2 regions of the Nocardioides sp. SRI_004 genome follow, and region 1 is predicted to be linked to the other one. Evidence: riboswitches for the same ligand, from Rfam matches in the RefSeq annotation. Region 1 holds a riboswitch; the other holds the start of a gene.
The links. Region 1 has a riboswitch for glycine ahead of gcvP (aminomethyl-transferring glycine dehydrogenase). Riboswitches for the same ligand answer to the same signal wherever they lie in the genome.
Positions count from the first base shown of each region.

Region 2: another riboswitch for glycine. It lies ahead of gcvT (glycine cleavage system aminomethyltransferase GcvT); the one in region 1 lies ahead of gcvP (aminomethyl-transferring glycine dehydrogenase).

Region 1 covers NZ_JBYCZV010000004.1:292,195-299,562, forward strand. Annotated here, with positions in the region: gene gcvP (aminomethyl-transferring glycine dehydrogenase) at 1-2,820, opposite strand, end outside; glycine riboswitch at 2,900-3,001, opposite strand; gene AC2YHB_RS07335 (MerR family transcriptional regulator) at 3,025-3,624, opposite strand; gene AC2YHB_RS07340 (bifunctional nuclease family protein) at 3,798-4,268, opposite strand; gene ftsR (transcriptional regulator FtsR) at 4,427-5,158, opposite strand; gene AC2YHB_RS07350 (FHA domain-containing protein) at 5,161-5,676, opposite strand; gene gcvH (glycine cleavage system protein GcvH) at 5,722-6,111, opposite strand; gene AC2YHB_RS07360 (DUF881 domain-containing protein) at 6,122-6,847, opposite strand; gene AC2YHB_RS07365 (small basic family protein) at 6,840-7,172, opposite strand; gene AC2YHB_RS07370 (DUF881 domain-containing protein) at 7,169-7,368, opposite strand, start outside.
Region 2 covers NZ_JBYCZV010000015.1:47,114-54,481, forward strand. Annotated here, with positions in the region: gene AC2YHB_RS19340 (DUF1254 domain-containing protein) at 1-1,145, shown strand, start outside; gene AC2YHB_RS19345 (DUF202 domain-containing protein) at 1,152-1,430, opposite strand; gene AC2YHB_RS19350 (YidH family protein) at 1,427-1,810, opposite strand; gene AC2YHB_RS19355 (zinc-binding dehydrogenase) at 1,800-2,780, opposite strand; gene AC2YHB_RS19360 (NADP-dependent oxidoreductase) at 2,840-3,871, shown strand; gene AC2YHB_RS19365 (SDR family NAD(P)-dependent oxidoreductase) at 3,917-4,684, shown strand; glycine riboswitch at 4,773-4,879, shown strand; glycine riboswitch at 4,880-4,972, shown strand; gene gcvT (glycine cleavage system aminomethyltransferase GcvT) at 5,018-6,148, shown strand; gene gcvH (glycine cleavage system protein GcvH) at 6,169-6,540, shown strand; gene AC2YHB_RS19380 (L-serine ammonia-lyase) at 6,565-7,368, shown strand, end outside.

The DNA of each region.
Region 1 (7,368 bases):
GTAGGCGTCCATCGGCGGGCACGCGCACACCAGGTTGCGGTCGCCGTAGGCCTGGTCGATCCGGGCGACCGGCGGCCAGTACTTGTCGGCCGCGCCGGCGAGGCCCGCCGGGAAGACGCCGACCTCGCGGGAGTAGGCACGGTCCCACTCGCCGACCAGCGCGCGGGCGGTGTGCGGGGCGTGGTGCAGCGGCGACGCGTCGACGTCCCACTCCCCCGCGGCGACCCGGTCGATCTCGCCCTTGATCGCGATCATCGCGTCGCAGAACCGGTCGAGCTCGGTGAGGTCCTCGGACTCCGTCGGCTCGACCATCAGCGTGCCCGCGACCGGGAACGACATCGTCGGGGCGTGGAAGCCGTAGTCGATGAGCCGCTTGGCGACGTCACCGACCGAGACGCCCGTCGCTGCGGTGATGCCGCGCAGGTCGAGGATGCACTCGTGGGCGACCAGCCCGGACTCGCCTCGGTAGAGCACCGGGAAGTGCTCGCCCAGTCGGGCCGCGACGTAGTTGGCGGACAGAACCGCGACCGCGGTCGCACGGGTGAGGCCCTCAGCGCCCATCATCCGGATGTAGGCCCACGAGATCGGCAGGATGCCGGCGGAGCCGAACGGCGCGGCGCTGATCGCACCGGTGCCCTCGCGCCGGTCGGCGTCGGGGTGCAGCGGGTGCGTCGGGAGGTACGGCGCCAGGTGCGCGCGCACCGCGACCGGGCCCACGCCCGGGCCGCCGCCACCGTGCGGGATGCAGAACGTCTTGTGCAGGTTGAGGTGCGAGACGTCGCCGCCGAACTTGCCGGGCTGCGCGTAGCCGAGCAGCGCGTTGAAGTTCGCGCCGTCGACGTACACCTGGCCGCCGTGCTCGTGGACGATGTCGCACAGCTCGGTGATGGTCTCCTCGTAGACGCCGTGCGTCGACGGGTAGGTCACCATGATCGCGGCGAGCGTCTCGGAGTACTGCTCGCACTTGGCCCGCAGGTCCTCGAGGTCGACGGTGCCGTCGTCGGTCGCCTTCACGACGACGACCTTCATCCCGACCATGACGGCCGAGGCGGGGTTGGTGCCGTGGGCGGACGACGGGATAAGGCAGACGTCGCGCTGGCCCTGGCCGTTGGCGCGGTGGTAGTTGCGGATCGCGAGCATGCCCGCGAACTCGCCCTGCGCGCCGGCGTTCGGCTGGATGGAGACGCGGTCGTAGCCGGTGGCCTCGGCCAGCCAGCCCTCGAGCTGCTCGATCAGCTGGCGGTAGCCGTCGGCGTCCGCGGCCGGGACGAACGGGTGGAGGTTGGCGAAGCCGGCGAGCGAGATGGGCTCCATCTCGGTGGTCGCGTTGAGCTTCATCGTGCAGGAGCCGAGCGGGATCATGCCGCGGTCGAGCGCGTAGTCGCGGTTCGAGAGCCGCGCGAGGTAGCGCAGCATCGAGGTCTCGTTGTGATGGGTGTTGAAGACCGGGTGGGTCAGGAACTCCGTGGTCCGCTCGAGGTCCTCGGGCAGCCCGGCGTCGCCCTCGGCCGACACCTCCGTCACCCCGAAGGCACCGAGGACGGCGGCGAGCGTGGCCTCGCCGGCGGACTCGCCGAACGAGATGCCGACGGTGTCGCCGTCGACCGGCCGCAGGTGGATGCCGGCCTCACGGGCGGCCGTGACGACCGCACCGGAACGACCGGGGACGCGGACGTTGAGGGTGTCGAAGAAGGTGTCGTTGACGACCTCGATGCCGGCGGCCTCGAGGGACGCGGCGGCCCGGCGGGCGAGGCCGTGGATGTCGGCCGCAATCTCCTTCAGGCCCTGCGGACCGTGGTAGACGGCGTACATGCCGGCGGTCACGGCGAGCAGCACCTGGGCGGTGCAGATGTTGGACGTCGCCTTGTCGCGGCGGATGTGCTGCTCGCGGGTCTGCAGGGCGAGCCGGTACGCCGGGCGTCCCTCGGCGTCGACCGAGACGCCGACCAGGCGCCCGGGCAGCTGGCGCTCGAGGCCCTCGCGGACGCTGATGAAGCCGGCGTGCGGGCCGCCGTAGAACAGCGGGACGCCGAAGCGCTGGGCCGAGCCGACCACGACGTCGGCGCCGAGCGTGCCGGGCGCCTCGAGCAGGGTCAGCGCGAGCAGGTCGGCGGCGACGACCGCGAGGCCGCCCCGCTCGTGGACCGCGTCGATGACCGGCTTGATGTCGGCGATCCGGCCGGAGGCGCCGGGGTACTGGATCAGCACGCCGGAGACATCGCCCTCGGGCAGGCCCTCGGTGAGGTCGGCGACCACGATCTCGATCCCGATGCCCTCGGCGCGGGTGCGCACGACGTCGATGGTCTGCGGCAGCGCGTCCGCGTCGACGACGAACGGGCCCGAGGCCTTGCGGTTCGCGCGGAACGCCAGCGCGACGGCCTCGGCAGCCGCCGTACCCTCGTCCAGCAGGGACGAGCCGGCGGTGGTCAGCCCGGTCAGGTCGGAGACCATCGTCTGGAAGTTGATGAGCGCCTCAAGGCGGCCCTGCGAGATCTCCGGCTGGTACGGCGTGTAGGCGGTGTACCAGCTCGGGTCCTCGAGCACGTTGCGGCGGATCACGGCGGGCGTCACGGTCGCGTGGTAGCCCAGGCCGATCATCGGCTCACCGGGGACGTTGGCCGCGGCCAGGGCGCGCAGCTCGGCGGCGGCGGTCTCCTCGTCGGCGGCCGCCGGCAGGTCGAGCTCCTCGCCGGACCGGATGGACTTCGGCACGGCCGCGTCCATGAGCGCGTCGATCGACGCGTAGCCGAGACGGTCGAGCATGGTCGCGACCTGGTCGTTGTCGGGACCGATGTGGCGGTTGACGAAGGGGGCACTCATCAGCAGGCAGGCTTCCTCGGGATCGAAAAGGATCGAGCCCTCCCCCTCTGTCGGCGCGTCGCTGCGCCTCCAGAGTTGCCTGCTCCGCACGGTCCGGGCGCCTGAGAGGTTCCGGGGAGGAATTGCCCCTTCGGCGCAGGCCCACGTCAGCGACGTGTCCTGACTCTCCCGTGCGGGATGAACAGCAGCTACAGGTTACAACGCCTAGCCGGCGTTCCTCGCAGCGCGACGCGCGGCGAGCTCGTCGCCGGCCACGTCCTCGGCCTGCTCGGTGTCGCTGGCGCTCTCGCTCGGCAGCTGGGCGAGGGTGCCCTCGATCTCGCGCCAGACACCGCCGATGGCGATGCCGAACACGCCCTGGCCGCCCTGCAGGAGGTCGATGACCTCGTCGTTGCTGGTGCACTCGTAGACCGAGGCGCCGTCGCTCATGAGCGTGACCTGGGTCAGGTCGTCGGTGCCACGCTCACGCAGGTGCCCGACCGCCGTACGGATCTGCTGCAGCGAGATGCCGGCGTCCAGCAGGCGCTTGATGATCTTGAGGATCAGGATGTCGCGGAAGCTGTAGAGGCGCTGCGAGCCGGACCCCTTGGCACCGCGCACGCTCGGCTCGATCAGGCCGGTGCGCGCCCAGTAGTCGAGCTGGCGGTAGGTGATGCCGGCCGCGTTGCACGCGGTCGGACCGCGGTAGCCCAGGTCGCTCGGCAGCGGGGAGACGTCGTCGGTGAAGAGCAGCCCCTGCTCCTCGGCGGCAGCGGTCGCCGCGGCCGTGTCCTGACCGACCTTCTCGGGCTGCTGCTCGTTCACGGGGTCCTCCGCAGGGGTTCGATCAGGTGGGTGATCAAGGGGTGGTCGCGCAGGCATTGCACGGCTGTCATTCGACTCTTCAAGGTACGGCGCCGATGACGGGCCGGTCAAAGACGTCGCCGGGCGTGTCGTCAAAAACCCTCAGCCTCAACTTGAGGCTGAGGGAACTCCCGTCACTGTCCTGCTTCGAAGTCCTCGGGCGAGACGTGGTCCAGGAACTCCCGGAACGCCTCGACCTCGTCCTCCTCCTCGGCCGGCGCCGAGATCCCCGCCTCGGCCAGGACCTCCTCCGAGCAGTAGATCGTCGTACCGGTGCGAAGGGCGAGGGCGATCGAGTCCGACGGGCGCGCGCTCACCTCGGCACCCGACGCCAGGACCAGCGTCGCGAAGAAGACGCCGTCCTTCACGTCGGTGATCCGCACCTCCGACAGCTCTCCCCCGGTCGCCGCGAGCAGGTCCCTCATGAGGTCGTGCGTCAGCGGTCGAGGGGGGACGACGCCCTGCTGGGCGAACGCGATCGCGGTGGCCTCCACGGCGCCGATCCAGATCGGCACGTAGCGGTCCCCGACGGTCTCGCGCAGCAGCACGATGGGCTGGTTGGACGGCATCTCCACCCGGACTCCCAGGACATCCACCTCGCGCATGCCTCAACACTACTCGGGGTGGGATGAGGTGGGAGTGGTGGCTGCGTGGGGGTCGCGCAGGTGTTGCGGTTTGGGACCAAACCGCAACAATCCAACGCCCGGAGCTGCAGTTCCTGCCCAATCCGCGGCCTCGCCGGATCCCCGCGACCCGCCGGCCCTCAGATCCGGCGCAGGCCCGCCTTGACCAGGGTGGCGTGCAGCCGCACGGACAGGGCGGCGATCTCGCTCACGGCCTCCTCGGCACGCGCGGCGGCGCCGGCGTCGCGGCCGCGGCGGGGGGCGACGACCTGCTGGATGAGCCCGACCTCGCGGTCGGCGGCCGCCCGGAAGCCGCGCAGGTGGCGGGGCTCGATGCCGAAGTCCGCCAGCTCGCTGGCGGTCTGCGCAATCACCAGCGCGTCGGTGTCGTAGTGCCCGGTCGCCGACGGCGTGATGAGGGCGAACTCCTCCAGCTGTGCGAGGAGGGCCTCGTCGATCTCGGCCACCTTGATGAGCTCCTTGCGCGATAGCCGCAGCTTGTCGCTGCGACGGAAGGACTCCGGTGCCGGCATGCCGTCGGAGCCGATGGCGACGGTCGGCACGGTCGGGACGACCGGCTCCGGCGCGGGCGGCTCGAGGCCGCGGTCCATCGCGTCGAGGTGCTCGCCGATGACCTTGAGCGGCAGGTAGTGGTCGCGCTGCATCCGCAGGATGTAGCGCAGCCGCGCGATGTCGGCCTCGGAGAACTTGCGGTAGCCCGCGGGGGTGCGCTCCGGCTTGATCAGCCCCTCGGACTCGAGGAAGCGGATCTTCGGGATGCTGATGTCCTCGAAGTCCGTGCGCAGTCGGTCGAGCACCTGCCCGATGTTGAGCAGGGGCTCGCGCTCGCCGCGGGCGACGGCAGCGACCACGGTCAGTGGCTCTCGTGGCCCGCGAAGAAGACCAGGCGGTACTTGCCCACCTGGACCTCGTCACTGTCCTTGAGCTGCGCCTTCTCGATGCGGTCGCGGTTGACGTAGGTGCCGTTGAGGCTGCCCGCGTCCTCGACGGTGAACGAGTCGCCCGACCGGCGGAAGACCGCGTGGCGGCGCGAGACGGTCACGTCGTCGAGGAAGATGCCGCTCTCGGGGTGGCGGCCCGCGCTCACCTCGTCGGCGTCGAGCAGGAACCTGCTGCCGGCACCCGGACCCTTCTGTACGACGAGCAGCGCGTGCCCGACGGGAAGGGCGTCCACGGCGGCCGCGTCGACGGCGCTGAGCGCCCGGTCCGAGGTCTCCACGCGGTCGGCGGGGAAGACGGCCTGGATCGTCGCGGTCGAGTCCGTCGCGACCGGCGCGGTCGCGTCCGCCTCGACGAGACGGGTGCCGCACTGCGAGCAGAAGCGGGCGTCGTCAGGGTTCTGCCGGCCACAGGCGGTGCAGAACGGCATCTGGAAACTCCTTGGGTCCGGAACGGGTACTACGAACGTACCGGATCAGCCGTCGAGCTGGGCCTCGTATCCGGCCGCGTCGAGAAGTCCGTCGAGCTCGTCGGGCGTAGCGGGCGCGACCTCGAAGAGCCAGCCGGCGCCGTACGGGTCGTTGTTCACCAGCTCGGGCGTGGCGTCGAGGGCCTCGTTGACGGCGACGATCTCGCCGGAGACCGGGGCGTAGACGTCGCTGACCGACTTCGTCGACTCGAGCTCGCCGCACGCGTCGCCGGCAGCCACGGTCGCGCCGACCTCGGGCAGCGACACGTACACGATGTCGCCGAGGGCGTTTTGGGCGTAGTCGGTGATCCCCACGCGGACCGAGCCCGCCGCCTCGCCGGGCTGGCGCAGCCACTCGTGCTCGACGGTGTACTTCAGGTCAGCGGGGTTCGTCATGGCGAGAAGGCTACTGCCCCTGCTCCGGCAGGGCGTAGCGAGGCTCTGCGCGAGTCGCGACCGCTTCGATGTCGACCGCCTTGAGCTCGCTGACCTCCATCGTGCCGCCGTCGTTCTCGATCTGCTTCTTCGGCCCGAGGGCGAAGGTCAGCGAGTCGGCGAGGACGCCGGGCTCGCCGATGGCGTCGATGACGTACGGCGCCTCGATCCGCTCGCCGTCGACGGTGAACCCGCCCTCGGTCTCCTCGAGCGAGGTCTGCGCCACGACCCGGATGGTGCCGTTGATGGCGATCGCCTCGGCGCCGACGGTCCGCAGCGCCTGGATGGTGTCGAGGAGGGAGCCCAGGCGCACCCGGCCCTCGTCCTCGGTGATCGTGATCCGCACGCCGGGCCCGGTCACGGGCACGAGGCCCGCGATGATGCTGAGCGTGTCAGCCTCGGCCTTGGCCTGGTCGAGCGCGGTCTGCCGCTTGGTCGTGTCGTCGCGCAGGTCGGAGGCGACTCCCTCCAGGCGGTCGATCTCGGCCTCGGCACGCTGGCGGGCACCGCCGAGACCGTCGAGGAGGTCGATCAGCTCCTGCTGGCGCAGGCCGGAGTACGTCGCGTCCGTGTCGGTGACCCTGATCTGGGTGACGCCGGCGAAGCCCACCAGGGCCATGAGCACGCCCGCGACCAGCTGCCGGCGCGAGGGACGCAGCAGCGCCCGCCGGAGTCGGTCGAGCGGCTCGTCAGGCATGGAAGACGTGCCTCCGGATGGCGGCGACGTTGGTGAAGATCCGGATCCCGAGCACGACGATCACGCCCGTCGAGAGCTGGCCGCCGACGCCGAGCCGGTCGCCGAGGTAGACGATTCCGGCGGCGATCACCACGTTGCTGAGGAACGAGACGACGAAGACCTTGTCGTCGAAGATCCCGTCGAGGTAGGCGCGCAGGGCGCCGAAGACGGCGTCGAGCGCCGCCACCACCGCGATCGGCAGGTAGACCTCCAGACCGGCCGGGACGTCGGGCTGGAACACCAGGCCGAGCACCACACCGACCAACAGTCCGAGCACCGCGATCACGGCGGGCCACCTCCCTCGACCTTGGGGTTCTTCTTCTGCTCCACGAACCGGAGCTTCCGCATCGAGGCCGGTGCGGCGGGCAGCCGCAGGTCGTCCTCCTTGTCCATCTTCCACGAGAAGCCGAACTGGTTGGCAACCGCCACGAACTGCAGGCCGCTCGGCGTGTCGACGAAGCGCGACGCGAGGGAGCCCTGGT
Region 2 (7,368 bases), on a different contig from region 1:
ACGAGCGGCGCCTCGCCGCTCCCGGGTTCGCCGCCTTCCGGGTGCCGAACGTGGACACCCTGTACTCGAACGCGTGGCTCGACCTGCGGGAGGGGCCCGTGGCGATCGACCTGCCCGACTTCGGGGATCGCTACTTCACGCTGAACCTGCTCGACGCGTTCGGCAACGCCTCCAACATCAGCCGGCGGACCGTCGGACCGGCACGCGAGGTCTGGTTGGTCGCGCCGGGTGACGACGCCGGCGTGCCGGACGACGCCGTCCGGCTCCGTGTCGCCTCCCGCCTGATGTGGGTGCTGATGCGGATCCAGGTCCGGGGGGACGACCTTGCCGAGATCCACCGGCTCCAGGACTCGGTGCTCCTGCGTCCGGTCCGGGGCGGCCGTGGCGTCGCCGCGGGTGCGACGAGCGTGGTCGGGGAGGTCGTCGACCCCGACGCCGTCGTCACCGACTGGGAGGCCTTCTTCCACGCGATGGACGGTGCCCTCCGTCTCGGCGGGGTGCCCGCGGACGAGACGGCGCTCGTCCGTCGCTTCGCGGTGCTGGGGTTGGCGGGGACCGCTGCGTTCCGACCCGGGCTCCTGGACGAGGAGACGCGGGCGGGGGCCGCGAGCGGGTTCGCCGCGGCCATGGGTGTCATCGACGCCTGCCGGCCGCAGCTCGGAGAACCGGTGCCGACCGGCTGGACGAAGGTCTGCGACAAGGGCGCCCACGGCGCCAACTTCCTCAGCCGGGCGGTCATGAACCACGTCGGTCTCGCCGCCAACGTCGTCGAGGAGAACACCTCGTTCAACACCTACGTGGACGGCGAGGGACGGCCCCTCGGCGGGGCGGCGGGCGGCTACCTGCTGACGATGGAGCGTCCGCCGCCGGCGGGGGCGTTCTGGAGCGTCACCCTGTACGACGACAGCGGATTCCTCGTGCCGAGCGCCATCGATCGCTCCTCGGTCGGCAGCGCCACGCCGGGCCTCCTGCTGGACGTCGACGGCTCGGTCACCGTCTCCATCAGCGCCGAGGACCCCGGTGTCGGGGCGAACTGGCTCCCGGCGCCACGCGGGCGCTTCTTCCTGGTGCTGCGCATCTACGAGCCGCTCGCGGACGCGCTCAGTGGCGCCTGGCTGCCCGGTCCGGTGCGTCCCGTGGCGTGAGGGCTATCAGCCGCGAACGACGGTGACCAACGCGCAGGCGGCGATCATGACGGCGGTGAGTGACTGGGCCGCCAGGCGCACCCCGGTCGAGTCCCGCAGCAGGGGAGCGGCTCCGGTCGAGGCCGCCAGTGCGACGGCCGCCAGCAGGACCGGCCCGATGGGCGCGGAGGGGGCGGTCAGGTGGAGCAGAGCCAGCGTTGCGGCGCCGGTGCTGAGCATCGTCCGCGTGCCGGCGAGGCGGGTGCGCTCCGCCTGGAGGCCCGGATCCCGTGGAGGGTCGCTCACCGCACCAGCACCAGGAACGCGGCGGTCGTGGCCACGGCCACCAGGACGGCGCAGGCGGCGGCCCCGGCCCGGAACCCGGGGAGCGGCTCGCCTCTCCGAATGGCACGTTCGCCCGCACTCCAGCGTGCCCACGCCAGGACTGCGCCCGCTCCGCCCAGCGCCACCAGAGCCCCGGCGACTGCCTGGACGACCGGCCGGGGATAGCCCGTCGCGAAGGCGTCGAGCGCGACGGCACCGGCCACCAGGGCCATCGACGTCCGCAGCCACGCGAGGAACGTCCGCTCGTTCGCGAGGGAGAATCGGTAGTCGGGCTCGGCGCCGGTGCCGTAGACGCGGGCGGGCCACCGCTGTCGTCGTGCCGGCCCGGACTCAGCGCCCATCGTGCTGCCCGCCCTCGAACACGACGACCAGCCGCCCCCGTACGTCGCCGGCGCGCAGGCGCTCGATCCCGCGCGGGACGTCGTCGAAGCCGATCCGCTCGACGGTCGGTGCCAGCGCGCCGCTGGCCAGGTGCTGGTAGACCGCGGCGATGTCGTCGCGGGTGCCGCCCGACGAGCCGTGGATCCGTGCCTTCTGGTGGATGACGTCGGCGGTGGTCAGCGTGGTGTGCTCGGCGCCCAGGCCGACCATCACGACGTCGCCGCCGACGCGGATCGCCTGCACGGCCGCCTCGGTGGTCGTGCCGAAGCCCGCGAAGTCGATGACGACGTCGAGGCCGAGGCCGCGCAGGTCCTCGGCCCGCTCGTGGAGCCCGGCGAGGCCCCATCCGGCCGCGAGGGAGCGTGCCGCCGTACTCGTGTCGGCTCCGTGGACCTCGGCGCCGAGGTGGACGGCGAGCTGGGCGCCGAGCTGGCCGAGGCCCCCGAGGCCGATGACGCCGACGCGGCTGCCCGCGCGGACGCCGCCGACCACCGCGACCGCGTGGTACGACGTCATGCCGGCGTCGGTGCCGGTGGCGGCGAGCTCGTCGCTCAGCCCGTCGGGCACCGCGACGAGGTCACCGGCCGGGGCCAGGTGGTGGCTCGCGTAGCCGCCGTCGCGGCTGTAGCCGGGAACGGTGCTGCCCTGCGGATGGACGCCGACCCGCTGGCCCGTCGTCCAGCCGGTGACATCCGTGCCGACGGCGACGACCTCGCCGGCGATCTCGTGCCCGAGGGTGATCGGGTTGCGCGTGATGTTCACGGCCCATGAGGGCTCGTCGAGCTCGCCCACGTCCGAGTGGCACATGCCAGCAGCGCGCACGCGCACCAACACCTCGTCGGGACCGGGAGCGGGCACCGGGACCTCGTGGAGCTGGAGCGGACGTCCGGTCCCGGTCCAGCGCCAAGCCGACATCATCGGAGTCTTCATAAACTGAATTTAGTTCAGTACAGTCGCGGGTGTCCACACACCGAGTGCCGAGGAGAGACATGAAGAGCCGTGCGCTGCAGGTCGCTGCCCACCCGCGGGGCGAGGTCGGGCCCGAGCACTTCGAGGTCGTCCCCGTCGAGCTCCCCGACCCCGACCAGCTCGCCGCAGGCTCGGTGCTGGTCCGCAACACCTGGACCTCCGTCGACCCCGGGATGAGGCTCCGGCTGCGTCCCGCGGCACCCGACGGCTACTTCACCGCCTTCGACCTGCACGCGCCGATGGACGGCGTCCTCACGATCGGTGAGGTCGTCGCGTCCCGGGCCGACGGGTTCGAGCCGGGCGACGTCGTCTGGCACTCCCTGGGCTGGCGGGAGCACGCCGTGGTGCGCGCGGGCGAGAGCGCCATGAACGGCGTCGGGACGCTGCGCGTGCTCGACCCGGGCGACGCGCCGCACCAGCACTTCCTCGGGCCGCTCGGGCCGATGGGCCTGACGGCGTACGCCGGCCTCGCGGTCGTCGACGGCCTCAGCGGCGGGCGGGTCCTGTGGGTGTCGGCGGCCGCCGGAGCCGTCGGCTCCCTGGTCGTCCAGATCGCCCGCAACCTCGGCCACCGGGTGGTCGCGAGCGCCGGATCGGACGAGAAGGTCGCCTGGCTGCGCGACGACCTGGGCGTCGCGGCGTTCAACCACCGGTCCGAGCCGTTGGGGGAGGCGCTGGCACGCCTGGCCCCCGAGGGCATCGACCTGTACTTCGACAACGTCGGCGGCGAGCACCTCGAGGCGGCGCTCGACGCGATGACCATGCACGGGCGCATCGCCCTGTGCGGCTCGATCTCGGACTACGAGTCGGAGCCCACCGGTCCGCGCAACATCTTCCTCGCGACCGCCAAGCACCTGACGCTGTCCGGCTTCCGCGGCAGCCTGCACCTCGACCTGCTCGAGGAGATGCAGCAACGGATGGCCGGCTGGATCCGCGACGGCCGGCTGGTCGCACCCGAGACCGTCTACGACGGCCTCGAGCAGGCCCCGCGCGCGATGGCGGACATGCTCGCGGGCCGCACGACCGGCAAGACGCTGGTCCGCCTCGGCTGAGTCGACCTCGACCGGCCGCCACCACCAACGAGAGGAAGCACCACCATGGGTCGTTTCGACGGGCGAGTCGCCGTCATCACCGGAGCAGCGCGCGGGATCGGGTTCGGCACCGCCACCCGGTTCGCCGAGGAGGGCGCGTCGGTCGCGATCGTCGACCTCGACGAGACCGCGGCCGCCGAGGCCGCCGCGAAGCTGCCGCTCACCGAGGGCGCGAAGGCCATCGGCGTGGGCGCCAACGTCTCCGACGGCGCGTCGGTCGACGCCGCCATCGAGCGGGTCGTCACCGAGCTCGGTGGGATCCACGTCCTGGTGAACAACGCGGGCATCACCCGCGACAACCTCCTGTTCAAGATGACCGAGGAGGACTGGGACCTGGTGATGGGGGTGCACCTCAAGGGTGCGTTCTTGATGACCAAGGCCGCGCAGAAGCACTTCGTGGAGCAGAAGTACGGCAAGGTCGTGAACATCTCCTCGATCTCGGCGCTGGGCAACCGGGGGCAGGCCAACTACTCGGCCGCGAAGATGGGCGTGCAGGGCTTCACCCGCACCCTGGGCATCGAGCTGGGCCCGTTCGGGATCAACGTCAACGCGGTCGCGCCGGGCTTCATCGCGACCGAGATGACCGACGCCACCGCGGCCCGGCTGAAGATGGACGTCGACGAGTTCCGCCGCCTCAACGCCGACGCCGTCCCGGTCAGGCGGGTCGGTCAGCCGGACGACATCGCGGCCGCGGTCACCTTCCTGTCGGCCGACGAGTCGTCGTACGTCACTGGCCAGACGCTCTACGTCGACGGCGGCGCCAGCATCGGCTGACGCAGGCGTGCCGTCCGCGCCGGAGGGGAATGGGACCCGGGCGGCCACGACCTGTAGCCTCGCCGCACACAACTCCACACCGGCCGTTCGAAGCCGCAGCAGGAGAGACCCCGCCTGACCCGATGGGTCGCGACGGGGCGCCGTAGGAGCAACTCTCCCCGAGAAACTCTCAGGCCCCATCACTGCGCGGCGAGGCAACTCTGGAAAGACAGGACCCATGTCCTGCGCCCACGGTGCAAGCCGCTCGTCGCGGTGAAGCTCTCAGGCACCCATGACAGAGCGGGGAGGCAGACCAGCAGGGTGCCGTGCACCCTCGACCCCGGGAGCCTCCGCATGGCAACGAACGACCCCACCCCGCGCACCACCCCGCTGCACGCGGTCCACACCGCACTGGGCGCCAACTTCACGGACTTCGCCGGCTGGCAGATGCCGGTCCGCTACAGCTCGGAGCTCGCCGAGCACCGGGCCGTGCGCACGACGGCGGGCCTCTTCGACCTCACCCACATGGGCGAGATCGAGCTGACCGGCCCGGGTGCCGGCGCCGCGCTCGACCACGCCCTCGTCGGTCGTCCGTCGGCGATCGGCGTCGGCCGCGCCCGCTACTCGATGATCTGCGCCGAGGACGGCGGGATCATCGACGACCTCGTCGTCTACCGCCTCGCCGAGGAGCACTACCTCGTCGTCGCGAACGCCAGCAATGTCGCCGTCGTCGCCCCCGAGGTGGCCGCCGGCGCCGACGGGTACGACGTCGAGGTCCGCGACACGTCGGAGGAGTGGGCGCTGCTGGCGGTCCAGGGCCCGGCGTCGGCCGCGATCGTCGCGGAGCTGACCGAGCTCGACGTGCCGTCGCTGAGGTACTACGCCATCGACGCCGGCACGGTCGCTGCCCCTGACGGCGCAGTCGAGGTGCTGCTCGCGCGGACGGGCTACACCGGCGAGGACGGCTTCGAGGTCTACTGCCGGCCGTCCGACGCGGAGGCCGTCTGGGCCGCGCTGCAGCAGGCGGGGGAGCCGCACGGCCTCGTCCCCGCGGGCCTCGCCTGCCGCGACACGCTGCGCCTGGAGGCGGGGATGCCGCTCTACGGCCACGAGCTGAGCCGCGACACGACGCCGTACGAGGCCAACCTGGGCCGGGTCGTCGTCCTCGACAAGCCGGACGGCTTCGTCGGGCACGAGGCGCTCGCGAAGCGCAAGGAGCAGGGCCCGGAGCGCGTGCTCGTCGGGCTGGTCTCCACCGGCCGCCGCTCGCCGCGCGCGGGCTACCCGGTCGTCGACCCGGCCACCGGCGCCGAGGTCGGCGAGGTCACCAGCGGCGCGCCGTCGCCGACGCTGGAGAAGCCGGTCGCGATGGCCTACGTGCCGCCGCACCTCGCGGCGCCCGGCACCCGGGTCTCCGTCTTGCTGCGCGGCTCCCTCGAGGACGCCGACGTCGTCGAGCTCCCCTTCTACACCCGCAACCGCTGACCCACCTCGAGGAGAAGACGATGAGCAACCCCACGAACCTCCAGTACTCCGCCGAGCACGAGTGGGTCGCCCTCGACGGCGACACCGCGCGTGTCGGCGTGACGGCCTACGCCGCCGACGCTCTCGGCGACATCGTGTACGTCGACCTGCCGGCCGTCGGCGACACCGTCACCGCGGGCCAGACCTGCGGCGAGCTCGAGTCCACCAAGTCCGTCAGCGACCTCTACTCGCCGGTGACCGGCGAGGTCGTCGAGGTCAACGAGGACGTCGACGGCGACCCGAGCCTGGTCAACAGCGACCCCTTCGGCCGCGGCTGGCTCCTCGTCGTCAAGGTGACCGCCACCGTCGACCTGCTCGACGCTGCCGCGTACGACGCGCTGCTCGAGGCCTGAGGTGCTCGAGCGGGAGGTCGCGTCGTGCCCCTGAGCACCTTCGACCTCTACTCCATCGGCATCGGTCCGTCGTCGTCACACACGGTGGGGCCGATGCGCGCCGCGAAGACCTTCGTCGACGGCCTCGTCCACGACAGGCTCCTCGATGCGACCGTACGGGTGAAGGCCGAGCTGTTCGGGTCGCTGGGGGCGACCGGGCACGGCCACGGCTCGGAGGGCGCCGTCGTGCTCGGGCTCGAGGGGGAGCTGCCGGCGACCGTGGACGTCGCCGCCGCGCGCGGCCGGCTCGACGTCGTACGACGCGACGGGGCGATCGACCTCGCCGGCAGGCGGACCGTCCGCTTCGACGCCGCCGAGGACCTCGTGCTGCACCGGCGCCGCTCGCTGCCCGCGCACCCGAACGGGATGACCTTCACGGCGTACGGCATCGAGGGTGCCTTCCGCGAGCGGACCTACTACTCGGTCGGCGGTGGGTTCGTCGTCGACGAGGACGCGGTCGGTGCCGACCGCGTGGTGGTGGACCGGACGGAGGTCCGGTACCCCTTCACCACCGGCGCCCAGCTGCTCGCCATCTGCGAGGAGACCGGGCTGCGGGTCAGCGACGTGATGCTCGCCAACGAGCTGTCGTGGCGCAGCGAGGACGAGGTGCGCGCCGGGCTGCTGGAGATCTGGGCGGTCATGCAGGAGTGCGTCCGCGCCGGCTGCAGCGCCGAGGGCCTGCTCCCCGGCGGGCTGAAGGTGCCGCGCCGCGCGCCGGGCCTGCACGCCGACCTCTGCGCCCGGGCCGAGGGCGGCGACCCGCTCGACGTCATCGACTGGGTCAACCTG